One region of the Achromobacter mucicolens genome, then DNA from elsewhere that is predicted to be linked to it. Evidence: predicted binding sites of a transcription regulator. Region 1 holds the regulator's gene; the other holds the start of a gene.

Region 1 (5,761 bases):
AACACGCATTGGCGCATCCGCGCTTCGAACTCTTCGAGCTTGAGCGGGCGGTTGTCCAACGCGGACGGCAGACGAAAACCGTACTGCACCAACGTTTCCTTGCGCGACCGGTCTCCGCGATACATGGCGCTAAGCTGGCCGATGGTCACGTGGCTTTCGTCGATGAACATCAGCGCGTCGGACGGCAGGTAGTCGATCAGGGTCGGAGGCGGCTCGCCCGGCGCGGCGCCGGACAGATGGCGCGAGTAGTTCTCGATGCCCTTGCAGAATCCCAGCTCCTGCAGCATTTCCAGATCGAAGCGGGTGCGCTGCTCCAGACGCTGCGCCTCGACCAGATGGCCGTCGTCAACGAAGCGCTTGACGCGTTCGCGCAGTTCTTCCTTGATGGTTTCGATGGCGCGCAGCACGGTGTCGCGCGGCGTCACATAGTGCGAACCGGGATAGACAGTGAAGCGCGGCAGCTTCTGGCGGATACGGCCAGTCAGCGGGTCAAACAATTCCAGGCTTTCGATTTCGTCGTCGAACAGCGTCACGCGCAACGCGAGCTCGGCGCTTTCCGCCGGGAAGATATCGATGGTTTCGCCCCGCACGCGAAACACCCCGCGCGTGAACTCCGCGTCGTTGCGGGTGTACTGCATGGCGACCAGGCGCGCGAGGATCTCGCGCCGGGCGATCTGGTCCCCCGCACGCAGGATCAGCACCATCGCGTGATAGTCGCCGGGGTTGCCGATACCGTAGATGCACGACACGGTGCCCACGATGATCGTGTCGCGGCGCTCGAGCAGGCTCTTGGTGGCCGACAGCCGCATCTGCTCGATGTGTTCGTTGATGGACGAATCCTTCTCAATGAACAGGTCGCGCGTCGGCACGTAGGCCTCGGGCTGATAGTAGTCGTAGTAAGAAACGAAGTACTCGACCGCGTTCTTCGGGAAGAACTCGCGCATTTCGGCGTAGAGCTGCGCGGCCAGCGTCTTGTTGGGCGCAAGCACCAGCGCCGGACGGCCCATGCGCGCAATGACGTTGGCCATGGTGTAGGTCTTGCCCGACCCGGTCACGCCCAGAAGCGTCTGGTACATGAGGCCGTCTTCGACACCCTGGGTCAGCCCTGCGATGGCCGTGGGCTGGTCTCCCGCCGGCGGATAGGGTTGGTAGAGATGAAAGGGGCTGTCAGGGAAATCGACGAATCCCGGACCTGCTGCGGGAGCCCCCGCGCTTGGGTCTATTGCGCTCTTAGGCATGCTAGACTGTTCCAGGGTAAACCCCCCATTATCCACAGCACCTCGTACTGCGTCCACCCACCTCATCAGAGTCCCATGAGCACCCTTTTCGATTCCGTCGAGCTCGCGCCGCGCGACCCCATTCTTGGTCTGAACGAACAATACAACGCGGATACCCGCCCCGGTAAAGTGAACCTGGGCGTGGGCGTGTATTACGATGATCAGGGACGGATCCCGCTCCTGGGCGCAGTGCGCAAGGCCGAAACCGCCCGCATCGAAGCCGCTGCCGCCCGCGGCTATCTTCCGATCGAAGGCATTGCCGGCTACAACGCCGGTGCGCAGGCCCTGCTCCTGGGCAAGGACTCCGCACTGGCCGCCGCAGGCCGCGTGCTGACCACGCAAGCCCTGGGCGGCACCGGCGCCCTGAAGATCGGCGCCGACTTCCTGCGCCAGCTGTTGCCGGGCTCGAAGGTGCTGATCAGCGATCCCAGCTGGGAAAACCACCGCGCGCTGTTCGAACGCGCCGGCTTTGAAGTCGGCACGTACGCCTACTACGACGCCGCCACCCGTGGCCTGAACTTCGAAGCCATGCTGGCCGACCTGAAGGCCGCGCCCGCCAAGACCATCGTCGTGCTGCACGCATGCTGCCACAACCCCACCGGCGCTGACCCCACCGCCGACCAGTGGAAGCAGATCGCCGCCGTCGTGAAGGAAAACAACCTGGTCCCGTTCCTGGACATCGCCTACCAAGGGTTCGGCGACGGCCTCAAGGAAGACGCTGCAGTCGTGCGCCTGTTCGCCGACATGGACATGACCATGTTCATCAGCTCGTCGTTCTCGAAGTCGTTTTCGCTGTACGGCGAGCGCGTCGGCGCGCTGACCGTGGTCGCCGGCAGCAAGGACGAAGCCACGCGCGTGCTGAGCCAGCTCAAGCGCGTCATCCGCACCAACTATTCGAACCCGCCCACGCACGGCGGCACGGTCGTCTCGACGGTGCTGAACACGCCCGAGCTGTTTGCCCTGTGGGAAGAAGAACTGGCCGGCATGCGTGATCGCATCCGCCTGATGCGTGCTCAACTGGTCGACAAGATCAAGGAACACGGCGGCAAGCAGGACTTCAGCTTCGTGCTCAAGCAACGCGGCATGTTCTCGTACTCGGGCCTGTCCGCCGCCCAAGTGGACCGCCTGCGCGAAGAACACGGCGTCTACGCCGTGTCCAGCGGCCGCATCTGCGTGGCCGCGCTGAACAGCGGCAACATCGACAAGGTGGCAGCCGGCATCGCAGCCGTGCTGTAAATCACGTCGGCAGTGCGCCGTCAGCAGTCGAAACGGGACCTTCGGGTCCCGTTTTTATTGGCATCGTGCCCCGCTTGCTTTTTTGCGCTACGTCCCCCAGAATGGCGCTGTATATATGTACAGTCCGTTCACACCGGATCATCGCCATGGCCAGCAAACTCACGGATCGCCAACAACAAATCCTGGACCTCATCAGGCAAACGGTCGCGCGCACCGGCTTTCCGCCGACCCGCGCCGAAATTGCCCAGGCCTTGGGTTTTCGCTCTCCCAACGCCGCAGAAGACCACCTCAAGGCATTGGCACGCAAGGGGGCCATCGAACTCACGGCTGGCGCCTCACGCGGCATCCGGCTCAAAGATGCCGCCGCCGCGCCGGTGCAATCGTCGCTTCCCATCCCCGCGCTCGCCCAGCTTCTCCTGCCGCTGGTCGGCCGCGTGGCAGCTGGCAGCCCCATCCTTGCTGCCGAGCACGTCGAGCGCGAAGTTGGCGTGGATCCCAGCCTTTTCGCACAAGCCCCCGACTACCTGCTGAAGGTGCGCGGCATGAGCATGCGCGACGCGGGCATCCTCGAAGGCGATCTGCTGGCCGTCAAGAAGGCGTCTGAAGCGCGCAATGGCCAGATCGTGGTGGCCCGTCTGGGCGACGACGTCACGGTCAAGCGGCTCCAACGCCAGAACGGCCATATCGAACTACTGCCTGAAAACCCCGACTTCGAAACGATCGTGGTCAAGGCCGATCAGGAATTTGCGCTGGAAGGCATTGCGGTGGGTCTCATCCGCACGCAAGCGCTGCACTAGGCTGCAGTTCTCTGGCGGGCGCTCCCACCCCACCCGGCCAAACTGGCAGGCAAGCCCACCAAAAAGAAAACCCCGCTCAGAGAGCGGGGTTTTTTGCTTTCGGGCGTCAACAAGATCTGGTGACGCCTTTCGGCTTCGGGCACCCTCTTTCGAGGGCGCCCCGGCGTTCAAGACGCCATCAGTGCTTCATCACCGGGTCGGTCGAGCCAGGTTCCGCAGGTTTGGCAACCAGCGGCTCCTTGACGGCTTCTTCCTCGGCCAGGGGCTCCGGCAGACGCTCCAAGGCCAGTTCCAGCACCTTGTCGATCCAGCGGACCGGCACGATCTCAAGGTGGTTCTTGACGTTATCCGGGATCTCCGCCAAGTCCTTGACGTTTTCTTCCGGGATCAGAACCGTCTTGATACCGCCGCGGTGGGCGGCCAGCAGCTTTTCCTTCAGACCGCCGATCGGCAGGACTTCACCACGCAGCGTGATCTCGCCCGTCATGGCGACGTCGGCGCGCACCGGAATGCGCGACAGCGCCGAGACCATGGCGGTGGTGATCGCAATACCCGCGGACGGACCGTCCTTGGGCGTTGCGCCTTCCGGCACGTGCACGTGCATGTCGTGCTTTTCGAAGACGCTATCGGCAAAGCCCAGACGGCGAGCCCGCGAACGCACAACCGTGCGCGCCGCCTCGACCGACTCTTTCATCACATCGCCGAGCGAACCCGTGCGCTGGATGACGCCCTTGCCGGGCATGTCCGCGACTTCGATCGTCAGCAGGTCGCCGCCGACTTCTGTCCACGCCAGGCCGGTCACCTGGCCGATCTGGTTTTCCTTTTCGGCCATGCCGAACGCGTAGCGGCGCACGCCCAGGTAGTCGCTGAGGTTGTCGGCCGTGACGTTGACCGCCTTGACCTCCGGCGTCTTGCCCTCGGCCTTGGCGCGATCGCTTTGGGTCAGCAATTGCTTGATGACCTTGCGGCAGATCTTGCCGACTTCGCGTTCGAGCGCACGGACACCGGCTTCGCGGGTGTAGTAGCGCACGATATCGCGCAGCGCGCTGTCGTCCACGGTCAGCTCGGTATCCTTCACGCCGTTGTTCTTCATCAGCTTGGGCAGCAGATGGTCGCGGGCGATGTGGATCTTTTCTTCCTCGGTGTAACCCGACAGGCGGATCACTTCCATGCGGTCCAGCAGCGCCGGCGGAATGTTCAGCGTGTTGCTGGTCGCCACGAACATGACGTCCGACAGATCGAAATCGACCTCGATGTAGTGGTCCTGGAACGTATGGTTCTGTTCCGGATCCAGCACTTCGAGCAAGGCCGACGAGGGATCGCCGCGGAAATCCATGCCCAGCTTGTCGATTTCATCAAGCAGGAACAGGGGATTGCGCACGCCGACCTTCGACATGTTCTGCACGATCTTGCCGGGCATGGAACCGATATACGTACGGCGGTGGCCGCGGATCTCGGCCTCGTCACGGACGCCGCCCAGGGCCATGCGCACGAACTTGCGGTTCGTGGCCTTGGCGATCGACTGACCCAGCGAGGTCTTGCCGACGCCCGGAGGGCCGACCAGGCACAGGATCGGCGCCTTCACCTTGTCCACGCGCTGTTGCACGGCAAGATACTCGAGGATCCGTTCCTTGACCTTTTCGAGACCGTAGTGGTCGTTGTCCAGCACCGTTTCGGCGTTGCTGATCGAGTTGTTAATCTTGCTTTTCTTTCTCCAGGGGAGATTGATGAGCGTATCGATGTAGTTGCGCACCACCGTGGCTTCGGCCGACATGGGCGACATGAGCTTGAGCTTCTTGAGCTCGGCATCGGCCTTCTTGCGCGCCTCTTTGGGCATGTGGGCAGCGATGATCTTCTTTTCAAGCTCTTCGATGTCCGCGCCCTCTTCGCCTTCGCCCAGCTCTTTCTGAATGGCCTTGACCTGCTCATTCAGGTAGTAGTCGCGCTGGCTCTTTTCCATCTGCTTCTTCACGCGGCCGCGAATCCGCTTCTCGACCTGGAGGATGTCGATTTCGGTTTCGAGTTGCGTGAGCAGACCTTCGAGGCGTTCAGAGGTGCCCGTGATCTCGAGCATCTTCTGCTTTTGCTCGAGCTTCAGGGGAAGATGCGCGGCGATCGTGTCAGCCAGGCGGCCAGCATCGTCGATGCCAGCCAGCGAGGTGAGGATCTCGGGCGGGATCTTCTTGTTGAGTTTTACGTATTGCTCGAACTGAGCAACGATGGCGCGGCGCAAGGCTTCGGTTTCGGAGCCCTGCATGGCGTCCGGTTCGATCGGCGACACCTGGCAGGTGAAGTGCGAATCGGCGTCTTCGATGGAGTTGATGCGGGCGCGCTGCGTACCCTCGACCAGCACCTTTACGGTGCCGTCAGGCAGCTTGAGCATCTGCAGGATGCCGGCGACGCAGCCGATCTCGTAGACGTCTTCAGGCGTGGGGTCATCTTTGCCGGCGG
Region 2 (5,761 bases), 350 kb from region 1:
ACGGCGGGTATTCAGATCCTGATTCTTCATCTCGGTCTCGATGAGAGTGATGGGCGGTAAAGCACTTATTTAATGCTACGATGGCCCCACTTGTGGGAACCACTTTAATAATTCAGGTAGAACCAATTGCGGTCCATCGTCGGTGACTTGCTGCTGCTGCGCCTGGCCGATGGCGCCAGCGAGCCCATGAACAAGCGGCTCTACCGCGGCATCCGTGAAGCCATCCTGGATGGATCCATAGCCGCGGACTCGCGCCTGCCCGCCACGCGGGACTTGGCGGCTGAGCTGGGCATTGCACGCAACACGGTCGTGCACGTCTACAGCCAGCTGCTCGCCGAGGGCTATACCCGCAGCCGGCAGGGCAATGGCACTTTCGTCAATGCGTCGGTGCCGGACTCCTATCTGGCCAGCGGCCGCCGCGCGCGCCAGGCGCACGAGGCGGCTTCGCGTCCCTCGCTGTCGCCGCGCGGCGCGGCCATCGTCGATGGCGTGTCGGCCTCGCCCTACCAGTGGGGGGCGTTCATGCCGGGGGTGCCCGACCTGACCGAGTTTCCGCACAAGAAGTTTGGCCGCATCTTCAGCGCGCTATGGCGCAACCCCGCGCCGGACCTGCTGACGTATTCCTACGGCGGCGGGCTGCCGGCGCTGCGCGAGGCGCTGGCGCAGCACCTGGCGTTGACCCGGTCGATCGACTGCGATCCCGAACAGATCATCATCACCGAAGGCTCGCACCAGGCCATCGACCTGACCACGCGCATCCTGGGCGAGGCGGGCGAAACGGCTTGGGTCGAGGACCCCGGCTACTGGGGCGCGCGCACCATCCTGCAGGCCAACGGACTGCGCACGGTGCACCTGCCCGTGGACGAAGAAGGCATGCGGCTGCCAGACACCGTGGGCACGCCGCCGCGGTTCATCTTCGTCACGCCTTCGCACCAGTATCCGCTGGGGCCGGTCATGTCGCTGGCCCGCCGGCGGCAACTGCTGGCGGTGGCGCGGCAATGCGGCAGCTGGATCATCGAAGACGACTACGACAGCGAATTCCGCTTCTCGGGCAGGCCGATCGCGTCGCTGCTGGGCCTGGAGTCCGATGCGCCGGTGATCTACATGGGCACGTTCAGCAAGACGCTGTATCCCGGTCTGCGCGTGGGCTATCTGGTGCTGCCCAAGCCGCTGACCGCGGCATTCCAGGCCGCGCACGCGGAGCTGTACCGCGAGGGTCACCTGATGACGCACGCGGCGCTGGCAACGTTCATTTCCGAAGGCCATTACGCGGCGCACATCCGCCGCATGCGCATGCTGTACGGCCGCCGCCGCGCCATGCTCGTGAACCTGATCGAGCGGCGGCTGGGACCGGACTGGCTGCATCGCGACGCCAGCATGGCCGGCCTGCATCTGGTGCTGACCCTGCCGCCCGACATGGACGACCTGCGCGTGGTCGAGGTGGCCCGCAGCAAGGGCGTGCTGACGCGGGCGCTATCGCGCTACTACGTAAACGACGAAGGACGCCGGCCGGGGCTGTTGCTGGGCTACGCCTGCGTGCCGGAGCACGACATCGCACGCAAGTTCGAGGTGCTGCTGGAGAGTCTGGCCGAAGTGGCGCGGCCCTTGGCGCGGCCTGCCGCCAAGGCGGGAGCCTGATACCCGTTTACACGCCCGGCAGCGTCAGCGCCGAGGCGAAGGCGGCGGCGTTGCGCATGCCCTGGTCTTCGAAGTTGGTGTTGAACACCGCGTGGGCCTGTCCCGATTGCGAGGCCAGCCGGGTGAAGCGGGCGACCAGTTCGGCCAGTTCCGCTTCCGAGTACTCGTACTGGAACCTTCCCGACGACGCGGCGCCCGAGGCGTTCCAGGTAGCCGCGTTGCGCCCGTGCAGGCGCAGCAGCGTCAGGTCCGGATGGGTGCTTTCCCAGACCGCAGGCACCGTGTTGTCAAAGCCTTGCGGCGCGTCCACGACGGTGTGCACCACGCCCAGATCGCGCTCGAAGGCCAGCGTGTTCGCCGTCGCGCTGGCGGTCTCGAACCAGCTGCGGTGGCGGAATTCCACGGACACCAGGTGTTCCTCCATGCGCCGCGCGCAGTCGGCCACGCGCGCCATGCCCCGGGCGTCCCGCCGTATCCAGGGCGGAAACTGGAAATGCACCGCACCCAGCTTGCCCGGCATCCGCAAGGGCTCGATGGCCAACTGGTAGCGCCGCCAGAGTTCGTCGCGCAGGTCGGCGGGCATTCGGTCGTGGTAGATGACCGGATCCGGCCAGTCGGCCAATTCGCGCTGGATGTCGCCGGGCAGGGCGGCGAGCGGCGTCTGGTGGCCGGTAAACAGCCGGAAGGCCTTGATGTTGAAGACGAAATTGTCCGGCGTGCGGGTGGCCCACCGGTGCGCGTTGTCGGGCGTGGGCATCGCGTAGAAGCTGGAGTCGACCTCGGCCAGCGAAAAGCGCGACGCGTAAAAGCGCAGCCGGGATTCGGCGCTGCGGGCGTCGGGCGGATAAAAGCGGCCGCAGGCCAGCAGGGTGGGGTCGGTCCAGGAGGCGGTGCCGGTCAGGATGCGGGGGAAATCGGGCATGGCGCCGGGGCGGTTCAGACGGATTCGCAAAAATTCTGTATAAATATACAGTGTTCATCCGGAGCCAGCCTTGGCTCCTTCCTTTTTGCGGCCGCAGCGCTGCGGCTCCGCGACATGCCAGACCAAGATCCTCTTTCGCATACTCCCGACAACGACAGCGCCGCCGCGCGAGCTGCCGAGCGGCCCGATCCGTTGGCCGACCTGAATCCCGCCCAGCGCGAAGCGGCCGAATTCGGCGTGGCCGGCGCGCCCGGCAACGATGGCCCATTGCTGGTCATCGCGGGGGCAGGGTCGGGCAAGACCAACACGCTTGCGCATCGCGTGGCCCACCTGATCCTGAACGGGGCGGACCCCCAGCGCATGCTGCTGCTGACGTTTTCGCGCCGCGCGGCGCTGGAAATGGAGCGGCGCGTGGGATCGGTGCTGCAGCGGGTGATGAACTTGCGTGCGTCGCAGCAGGCGCCGTCGCTGCCGTGGGCGGGCACCTTCCATGCGATCGGCGCGCGGCTCTTGCGCGACTGCGCCCAGCGCATCGGGTTGTCCGAGGCCTTCACCATCCACGACCGCGGCGATGCCGAGGACCTGATGGGCATGGTGCGCCATGAACTTGGCCTGTCCTCCACCAAATCGCGCTTTCCGCTCAAAGGGACATGCCTGGCGATCTATTCGCGCGTGGTCAACAGCCAGACGCCCGTGGGCGACGTGCTCAAGACCTCGTTTCCGTGGTGCGCCCAATGGGAGGACGAGCTCAAGAACCTGTTCCGCGCGTACGTCGCGGCCAAGCAGGATCAGCAGGTGCTGGACTACGACGACCTGCTGCTGTACTGGTCCGAGATGATGTCGGACGAGGAAATCGCGGCCGACGTGGGTGCGCGATTCGATCACGTGCTGGTTGACGAATACCAGGACACGAACCGGCTGCAATCGGCAATCCTCCTGGCCATGAAACCGGACGGCCGGGGCTTGACGGTGGTGGGCGACGACGCGCAGTCCATCTATTCGTTCCGCGCGGCCACGGTGCGCAACATCCTGGACTTTCCGAATCTCTTTCCAACGCCTGCGCGCGTCATCACGCTGGACCGCAACTACCGGTCCTCGCAACCCATCCTGAACGCCTCGAACGCGGTGATCGCGCAGGCGACCGAACGCTATGCCAAGGACCTCTGGACCGATCGCAAGTCCTCGCAGATGCCCGAGCTGGTGACGGTCAGCGACGAAGCCGGCCAGGCGCGTTGGGTGGCTGACCAGGTGCTTGCGCAGCGCGAGGGCGGCGCGACGCTCAAGTCGCAGGCGGCGCTGTTTCGCACGGCCAGCCACAGCGCCGCGCTGGAACTGGAGCTGACCCGCCGCAACATTCCGTTCGTCAAATTCGGCGGGCTGCGCTTTCTGGAAGCGGCGCACGTGAAGGATCTACTGTCGATCCTGCGATGGGCCGAGAATCCGCGCGGACGCATGGCGGGTTTCCGGGTTGCGCAGCTGATGCCGGGCATCGGGCCGGCGACGGCGGGCAAGCTGATGGACGCCATGTCCGCCTCGGCCGAGCCGCTGCGCACGCTGCGCGAATTCAAGCCCGGCGCGGCGGCCCAGGAAGAGTGGGGCGCTTTTGCAGACACCTACGCCGCGTTGTGCGACCCCACCCTGAAGTGGCCGGCCGACGTGGACCTGGCGCTGCGCTGGTACAACGGCCAGCTCGAGCGCCTGTACGACGATGCGCGCGTGCGCAAGACCGACCTGGACCAGCTGGTGCGCATCGCGTCGGGCTACCCGTCGCGCGAGCGCTTCCTGACCGAGCTGACGCTGGACCCGCCCGACGCCACCAGTGATGAATCTGGCGCGCCGCTGCGCGACGAGGACTACATGATCCTGTCCACCATCCATTCGGCCAAGGGCCAGGAATGGAAGGCGGTGTATGTGCTGAACGTCGTGGATGGCTGCATTCCGTCGGACATGAGCACGGGCACCGCCGAAGAGATCGAGGAAGAGCGCCGGCTGCTATACGTGGCCATGACGCGGGCCAAGGAACGGCTTCAACTCGTCGTGCCGCAGCGCTTTTACGTGCACCAGCAGACGGGCATGGGCGACCGGCACGTTTATGGCTCGCGCACGCGGTTCATCACCAATGCGATGCTGCCGCTCTTTGATCACCTGCCCAAGCTGCCCGACCTGCCGCCCGGACGGGCCGAGCCGCGCGAGCCGCAGGCCCCGCGCATCGACGTGGCCAAGCGGGTGCGCAGCCTTTTCTGAGCCAGCGGCCCGTCAGCGGGCTGGGCTATCATCGGCCGATAACCACACGCTGCGCGGCAGGGATCGATTTGTCCGAGGAAGTCTATGTCTACTGAAGCACAAGCCGCCGACGCGCCCAAGGGCGAGGTCGTGGCATCGATCGCCTACGTGAACGGACGGCGGGACCGCGAGGTCCCCCTTGCAGAAGCCGGCCAGTACGTCGCCCAGCGCCAGGGTCAGAGCATGTTGTGGATCGGCCTGCGCAACCCCAGCCCCGAAACGCTTGCCAAGGTGGCGCGCGAACTGGGCGCCTGCGACAAGAACCAGGAAGAGATGTTGGAAACCCACCGGCGTCCCAAGATCATCGACTACGGCAACATGATCCTGATCGTCGCCATCACGGTCGAGGTCGAGGCTGAACGTCCCATCTTTGGCGAGACGCAGTTCCTGATCGGCGACGGCTTTCTGGTCACGGTGCGGCGCGGCGCCACGGCGGGCCACAGCCCGCTGCGCGAGCGCCTGGAGGCCTCGCCCGACCTGCTCAAGCGCGGCAGCGATTATGTGGCGTCCGAACTGCTGGATTGGCTGGTGGACCGTTATGTCTCGGCGGCCGTCAAGATCGAGAGCGTCGTCGAAGGCGCGGAGCAAAAGCTCCTGATCCGCGGCGCCAAGGACTCGGATATCCGCAGGCTGTACCGTCAACGCCGCGACCTGCTGCGCATCCATACGGTGGTCTCGCCGCTGGCCGAGATCTGCCGCCGGCTGGCGCGGGTCGAAATGTCCGCCGTCGACGAGCACGCGCGGCCCTACTTCGGCGAAGTGGCCGACCGGGTGTTGCGGGTGGATGAACTGTTCAATTCACTGCGCGAGTCGCTGGCGTTCGCCTTTGAAGCCAGCCTGATGATCGGGCAGGCGGCGCAGAACGACACCACGCGCAAACTGGCCTCCTGGGCCGCCATCCTGGCCGTGCCTACCGCC

The links. Region 1 encodes LexA, which represses DNA repair genes until DNA is damaged. Its sites were predicted from a motif close to ACTGTATNNNNATACAGT; they were not measured.
Region 2: a site for LexA is predicted at 2,595-2,612, ahead of QEP15_RS16735 (ATP-dependent helicase). Genes of this name have one in related genera too.

Annotation. Positions count from the first base shown of each region.
Region 1 is NZ_CP123364.1:3,307,581-3,313,341, forward strand. It holds gene uvrB (excinuclease ABC subunit UvrB) at 1-1,238, opposite strand, end outside; gene QEP15_RS15070 (amino acid aminotransferase) at 1,314-2,513, shown strand; gene lexA (transcriptional repressor LexA) at 2,660-3,310, shown strand; gene lon (endopeptidase La) at 3,489-5,761, opposite strand, start outside.
Region 2 is NZ_CP123364.1:3,659,115-3,664,875, reverse strand. It holds gene QEP15_RS16750 (4-aminobutyrate--2-oxoglutarate transaminase) at 1-30, opposite strand, end outside; gene pdxR (MocR-like pyridoxine biosynthesis transcription factor PdxR) at 127-1,638, shown strand; gene QEP15_RS16740 (DUF72 domain-containing protein) at 1,646-2,560, opposite strand; gene QEP15_RS16735 (ATP-dependent helicase) at 2,675-4,804, shown strand; gene QEP15_RS16730 (magnesium and cobalt transport protein CorA) at 4,889-5,761, shown strand, end outside.